Regions from separate parts of the Veillonella sp. CHU110 genome, predicted to be linked through region 1. Evidence: a T-box and tRNA genes for the amino acid it is inferred to sense, from the RefSeq annotation. Region 1 holds a T-box; the other regions hold tRNA genes.
What was found. The T-box of region 1 lies ahead of EO122_RS00900 (valine--tRNA ligase). A T-box ahead of a tRNA ligase gene usually reads a tRNA of that ligase, here a tRNA-Val.
Positions count from the first base shown of each region.

Region 2: it has a tRNA-Val gene. The T-box ahead of EO122_RS00900 (valine--tRNA ligase) is inferred to sense a tRNA for this amino acid. The anticodon was not compared.
Region 3: it has a tRNA-Val gene. The T-box ahead of EO122_RS00900 (valine--tRNA ligase) is inferred to sense a tRNA for this amino acid. The anticodon was not compared.

Region 1 is NZ_RQVA01000002.1:11,019-13,285, reverse strand. It holds gene EO122_RS00900 (valine--tRNA ligase) at 1-934, opposite strand, end outside; T-box leader at 968-1,178, opposite strand; gene yfbR (5'-deoxynucleotidase) at 1,226-1,819, opposite strand; gene EO122_RS00890 (mechanosensitive ion channel family protein) at 1,984-2,267, opposite strand, start outside.
Region 2 is NZ_RQVA01000010.1:32,480-34,746, reverse strand. It holds gene EO122_RS05580 (LPO_1073/Vpar_1526 family protein) at 1-957, opposite strand, end outside; tRNA gene EO122_RS05575 (tRNA-Val) at 1,059-1,134, opposite strand; tRNA gene EO122_RS05570 (tRNA-Glu) at 1,138-1,212, opposite strand; tRNA gene EO122_RS05565 (tRNA-Lys) at 1,225-1,300, opposite strand; tRNA gene EO122_RS05560 (tRNA-Asn) at 1,328-1,403, opposite strand; tRNA gene EO122_RS05555 (tRNA-Gly) at 1,414-1,488, opposite strand; gene EO122_RS05550 (hypothetical protein) at 1,817-2,158, opposite strand; gene EO122_RS05545 (nicotinate-nucleotide--dimethylbenzimidazole phosphoribosyltransferase) at 2,241-2,267, opposite strand, start outside.
Region 3 is NZ_RQVA01000010.1:4,188-6,454, forward strand. It holds gene EO122_RS05415 (P1 family peptidase) at 67-1,125, shown strand; tRNA gene EO122_RS05420 (tRNA-Asn) at 1,176-1,251, shown strand; tRNA gene EO122_RS05425 (tRNA-Glu) at 1,257-1,331, shown strand; tRNA gene EO122_RS05430 (tRNA-Val) at 1,335-1,410, shown strand; gene EO122_RS05435 (TonB-dependent siderophore receptor) at 2,161-2,267, shown strand, end outside.

The DNA.
Region 1 (2,267 bases):
CTGCTCCTGCATTCATGGTGCCATCTGGATTCATTACCACGATACTTTCTAAGTTATGTCGTTGTCCCATTTCAAAGTCATTAGGGTCATGAGCTGGTGTAATTTTTACGCAACCAGTACCAAAAGATTGATCTACATATTCATCGGCAATGATCGGGATGTGACGATTGACAAACGGAAGTAATAATTCTTTGCCCACTAAGTGCGCATAGCGTTCATCATTAGGATTCACCGCTACAGCTACGTCACCAAACATCGTTTCAGGGCGAGTTGTGGCTACCGTTAAGAACACATCTTCTTCACCGATTACAGGATATTTAATATGCCATAAATGACCATTTTCATCTTCGTGTTCTACTTCAATGTCAGACAATGCAGTCAAACAATTAGGGCACCAGTTAGTAATGCGTTCTCCACGATAGATTAAACCTTTTTCGTATAACTCTACGAATACTTTTAATACTGCTTCATGGTAGCCTTCATCCAAGGTAAACCGCTCTCTCGTCCAGTCACAAGAAGCACCTAAACTACGGATTTGTTTTACGATGGTGCTACCGTATTCTTGCTTCCATTCCCATACACGTTTCAAAAACTCTTCACGACCCAAATCATGACGAGATTTCCCTTCCGTTTTCATGATATTTTCTTCTACTTTTACTTGCGTTGCAATCCCTGCATGGTCTGTGCCAGGCATCCACAATACATTGTAGCCTTGCATGCGTTTCGTACGAATCAAAATATCTTGCAATGTGTTATCAAGGGCATGACCCATGTGCAATTGACCAGTTACATTTGGTGGTGGCAACACAATGCTGAAAGGCTCTTTATTCGCATCTACTTCTTCGTGAAAGTACCCTTTCTCTTCCCAATATGTATACCATTGTTGTTCAATCTCCTTTGGATTGTATGTAGTTAAATTCTTATATTCTTTCATGCGTCCTCCTATATACAAAAAAGACCCCTCGTCCATTAGGACGAAAGGGTCTATACTTCCGCGGTACCACCTAGATTATTGCCGTAGCAATCACTCATTATCGTTAACGCTGATCAGCGGGCACACTTACTCTAGTTCACCATGCCAACTCCGAGGCTACCCTCTTCCTACTACATACATTGTTCCACCAATCCAATGCTCTCTGTGATGCGTTCAAAAGATTTTTCCTCTTCCTAGTTATTATCCATATAGTATTAGTATACGTGAAAGTATGCAGATTCGCAACCCTCATTACTTTGCAAAGGATACATTCATTTCATCCAAAGACTTCGTTAAACTAGGCACATACACTTTCAAAAATAGATCTACCTCTGGTAATTGCATATTCACTAATCGTTCGTGAATCGTATCGTAGGCTGCATTAAACTCGTCATTACCTGCGGCTTTTTCTGTTACGCATTTCATGAATGCTGATAAAGTGTCCGCTGCTTTTACTAGTACTTCGTATTCCTCTGGAACAGATACTAAGGCTTCCTCATAGGCTGGTTGCACTGGTTCCGGCAACGTATGCCATAAAGTTTCATTCGCCAATTGCTCTACTTCTCCGTAGAGAGCCCGCAACTTAGGGTTAAAATATTTCACAGGCGTGGGCATATCTCCTGTAAAAACTTCACTTACATCATGGTACATGGCTAGCACTGCCAAGCGATTCACATCTAACGTACCATTAAAATATGTATTTCGCAGTATTCCTAATTGATGGGCAATCATAGCAGTTTCCAAACTATGACCTTGTAAATTTTCCACTTCTGTATTGCGCATCAAGCTCCAACGCTGAATATATTTCATACGCCCTAAGAGGGCAAAAAAATGGCTCTCTTTCATTGTCCCTTCCTCCTATAGTATCTTATATATGTATTATACTAAGATTTGTTCCACTTTAATACAGTTCTTCTCACATATATTGCAAAAAACAGAGACATGCTGACAACTATGCATCAACTGCCTCTGTTATATAAGAGGATAGCCCCTTACCTCTGGTATTGTTATTAATATTTCACCATATGAACCACTCGCTGTGGATATGGAATATCGATACCTTCCGCATCAAAGCGATCTTTCACATCGGACATAACCCCATAGTACACATCACGATAATCTTCAGCATTAATCAATGGATAAGCTACAATGTTGACAGAATTATCACCAAATTCTTTAATACCAATTTCAAGAGTATCCATATTGAGCACCTTTCCAGTTTGCTGAAAAATCTCTTTCAATACCTCGATGGCACGATGATGATCTGAACCGTATCCAATGCCAAATATGAACG
Region 2 (2,267 bases), on a different contig from region 1:
TAATTGTTGGTACATATCATCCTGTGTCGGCAAATCACTAATCAATGGCTCTATATATTTCGTTACATAATGTCGGAAATTGTCCAAGGAATAATTGTTAGAGTTCTTGGAATATTGCACGATCAAGGCGATTGCCAAGGCTTGTAGATGTCCTTTTTGCAAGCTTACCAAGCTTTTCAATGCATCTAACGCTACCAAGTATAGGGTACTAGATTGTGGCTGTTTCAACACATCACAGAAAGCATCAGTTAACACATCTCGCATCCATTCGGTAGGTGTTGTTACGTATGCTTTTTGCACTTGTAACAACGCCTCTTGTACGGAAATATATTCTAACATGCCCATTAATACTTCTTCAGAATCTATGGCTGCCTGTGCAAATACGTATTCCGTAATGTATCTGGCATCCTCTTCAGAGTTAGGGTTCAAAATACCAAATGCCGCTGTGTATTGAGCTACCGCTGTATCCACGATGGACGTATAGGGTGCCACCTCTTCGTTCGCTGGCTCTATCTCTGGCTCTTCTTGCACAAGGTCCTCTGTAATTTTTGGCATAATTCGTGTCGCATCATCTGCCTCTTCTAATGGTTGCTCGCTAACGGCACGCACCAACTCTTTGGATACAACCCCTTGCGATTCGTTCCAATCTGTCACATCTGCTGTTGCTAGCGGCAACGTGTGATCACTAGGATCTGACTCCGCCCATACTGCATCGGCCTCTCCTGGCACCGCTTCCTCTTCTAACTCTCCTTCCTCACGTTGTGTGTACGGATTCTGAAAGTTACGTCTGATTTGATCATAGTATTCATCATGCTCACGATCATTTCGTTTACGAGGCTTCTGTTTACTTTTACCATCTCGGAACAAAAAGTAACAACATAGTAAAAATAATACTATCATCCCTAAGATTACTATATAGGGCGTATATCGTAATGAAAGTTCTATTAATCCATCCATAGCGATTCCTCCGATTCATAAATCTATGTATATTGTTTTATTATAACACATTGTATTTGGAGAACACAAAAAAAGGAACTATCCGAAGATAGTTCCTAGTGTGGTGGACGATGACAGGATCGAACTGCCGACATCCTGCTTGTAAGGCAGGCGCTCTCCCAGCTGAGCTAATCGTCCATATGGTGACCCGTGGGGGAATCGAACCCCCGATACCGCCGTGAAAGGGCGGTGTCTTAACCGCTTGACCAACGGGCCATGTTGTGTAAGTGGTGACCCACCCGCGACTCGAACGCGGGACACCCTGATTAAAAGTCAGGTGCTCTGCCAACTGAGCTAGTGGGTCATGATAGTGTACTAACCGAAAGTAAGTTGGCTCCTCGAGTAGGACTCGAACCTACGACCGATCGGTTAACAGCCGATTGCTCTACCTGCTGAGCTATCGAGGAATGAACAAACTGGAGCGGAAAACGAGATTCGAACTCGCGACCCCCGCCTTGGCAAGGCGGTGCTCTACCGCTGAGCTATTTCCGCATGTATGCAATCCTTGTTTCTTCTTTGTTGCGACTGCTCACTTATAATACCAAAATCTTTTATTATTTGTCAACAACTTTTTAAATTATTTTTTGAGCTAAAAACAGCCTGTGACCATTTTTCCATTACAAGCAGAAGATATATCTCTCTACGATCCACCGTTCAAAAAAGTTGTAGCGATATATAATACATATATTTCGCTACAACCTTTACTATTATTTCTTACAAACACATGATAGGGTGTGGACATCTCAAATTTTCATAATTTTTTGCGTTGAGACCTGTGGATATCTCAAAAAATCTGATTTTTTTGAGATGTCCACATCCTTTAACATAGATCTCCATATTCCTCTTTCAATATGGCTATAACCAGTTCTTTAATTTCCGGCAGTGTCTCATAATAGAGATTCCAAACTGGTCTTTTACCAAATTTGTATTCATAGGAAACAAGATAGGGAATGGCAGCAATCAGATTCCAAGGTACGTCTTGATGTTTCATTTTAAACTCTTCTGACGTTCTGGTTAGATATTTTCCAACGAATTGCAATTTGCAAGCAATTCCATCTTCTACCATCTCATCCATACATCTATCATCAGTCAGTAATTCGCCGTGTTCATCTCGGCCTTTGTATCGTTCCACTGATGCATCCAATTTATGTATTAACTCCAAGGTATCTACTAGTAGCTTTTTATTTTCCATTCCTATCCCCACATATGAATTGTCTATCTACACATTTTGAAAGTAACAATACTTACCTTCCATCTTGCCGTTCAGATCC
Region 3 (2,267 bases), on a different contig from region 1:
TAGACAGTTTGTAGATGATTGGGATACTAAGTGTTAACAATGAGAAGACAGGAGTGGTGGTCGACTATGGAACGAATAGTATGGAATGACATAGATTTTGTAAAGGTAGGAAATGCTACGGACAACATAGGGAAAACGGGCTTGACCGTGTTGCGCTTCCCCTATGGTGCAACAGGAGGGATTCACATTAGCGGTGGCGGCCCTGCTGCCCGTGAAAGTGGCGTGCTAGATCCTACGACGGCGCCTACTCCTGTGAATGCTTTGGCGCTAGGTGGTGGATCTGCCTTTGGGTTAGGGGCTAGCGATGGGGTGATGCAATCCTTGGAGGAACGTAATATAGGATGCCCTACGGCCTATGGTGTAGTGCCTATCGTCTGTCAAAGTGATATTTATGATTTATCCTACGGAAATCCGAAAGCTCGACCGACTCCACAAATGGCCTATGATGCTTGTGAAGCAACGTTTAAAGGAACTGCTCCTATATCTGGAAATGTGGGCGCTGGTACAGGTGCTACTGTGGGTAAAATTTGTGGTATGGAACGGGCCATGAAAGGCGGTATTGGCTATGGGGCTGCTCGATTAGGAGATTTTGTAGTAGGTGCCGTAGTGGTGGTGAATGCCTTTGGTGATGTGTATGACCGCAAGGGGCAACCATTAGGTGGCGTTATGGATGCATCGCGGACACATATAGTAGATACGAGTCAGATTATGTATAACCAATATGTGAATCAGGAAAAGACGCATGCTATGATTGGTGGTAATACAACGATTGGTGCTATCGTAACCAATGCGCCGTTCAGTAAGGCAGAACTCACTAAAATAGCTATGATGGCTACCAATGGATATGCCCGTTCTATTCGTCCTGTTGGTACGCTGTCTGATGGTGATACAATCTATGCCTTTTCTTCACATCTAAAAGATTGTCGTATAAATGATGATATTCTTGAGGGTGGTACAAGTACTGAAAGAAGTTCTATGGCAGCGGATGTCAACTTAGTAGGTACTTTAGCAGCAGATCTAATGTGCGAAGCTATTGAGGATGCGATGCAGTCTAGTTATGTTACCGATGATGAGTTTTTGGAGAATCTTTTAAAATTTCACGAAGTGAAAATGGAAAAGCAATAAAAAAGACTTGCATTTTATGTGAAAGTGCTATATAATAACTCTTGTATTATTCCTCGATAGCTCAGCAGGTAGAGCAATCGGCTGTTAACCGATCGGTCGTAGGTTCGAGTCCTACTCGAGGAGCCATACAAGGCCCGTTGGTCAAGCGGTTAAGACACCGCCCTTTCACGGCGGTATCGGGGGTTCGATTCCCCCACGGGTCACCATATGGACGATTAGCTCAGCTGGGAGAGCGCCTGCCTTACAAGCAGGATGTCGGCAGTTCGATCCTGTCATCGTCCACCACAGTTAAGAACCATCCGATGGATGGTTCTTTTTTTATGTCGTCATTTATTTCGCTATGCAGCCTGTGGCATTTGTAATTTATTATGATAAAGGTAAGACCGCAACATACTCCTTCTCAAACTGATCCTACGGTAGGTTTGTTCAGGAGCATGTTGCGGTCTTTTGTGTTTGTCTAATTTGGATAATAAGGAATGCCACGAGGCTGCTACTCGTAACTGCACTCCTCAGGGGAGGTTGGATAAGGGGCCTTTGTGTTTGTCTGATTTAGATGATAGGGGGTGTCACAAGGGTGCTACTTGCAACTGTGTTCCTCAGGAAGAGGCATTGAATAGCTTTCTCATAATTTATAAAAGAGATATGATAATTATGTAAGATAGTTGTTATCATTTAAAATATAAAGTTAGAATTACACGTAATGAATAAAAATACTGTTATATATCAGTATATATTGAAAACATACTTATAAAATTATAAGTTTACACGAGGTTGTTATAAGGTTGGCTATCTTTATAATACTTTATATTATACTATTTACTGGAGTGTAACTGGAAAAATATGGGGGGAGTGTTTTAATCTATTATCTTCTGTTCATTATCTATGAATTAAAAGCATAATTATTTCAAAATTGGTATGGTTTATGAAGAAAATGTGAAGAAATATATTGCACAATCAAAAGTATAATGATAATATTTATTATATAAAAGATATAATATGTGTATCTTGGTAAGGTTTTTGTGTAGGAGTTATAGAATGAATAGCAAAACAAAAAAGCAATTGTTATCATTTGCAGCAGCAACAGGTGTATTGTTCCAATTAGGTGGCACTGCGCATGCTGTACAAGTTTTTGATCTAGGTGA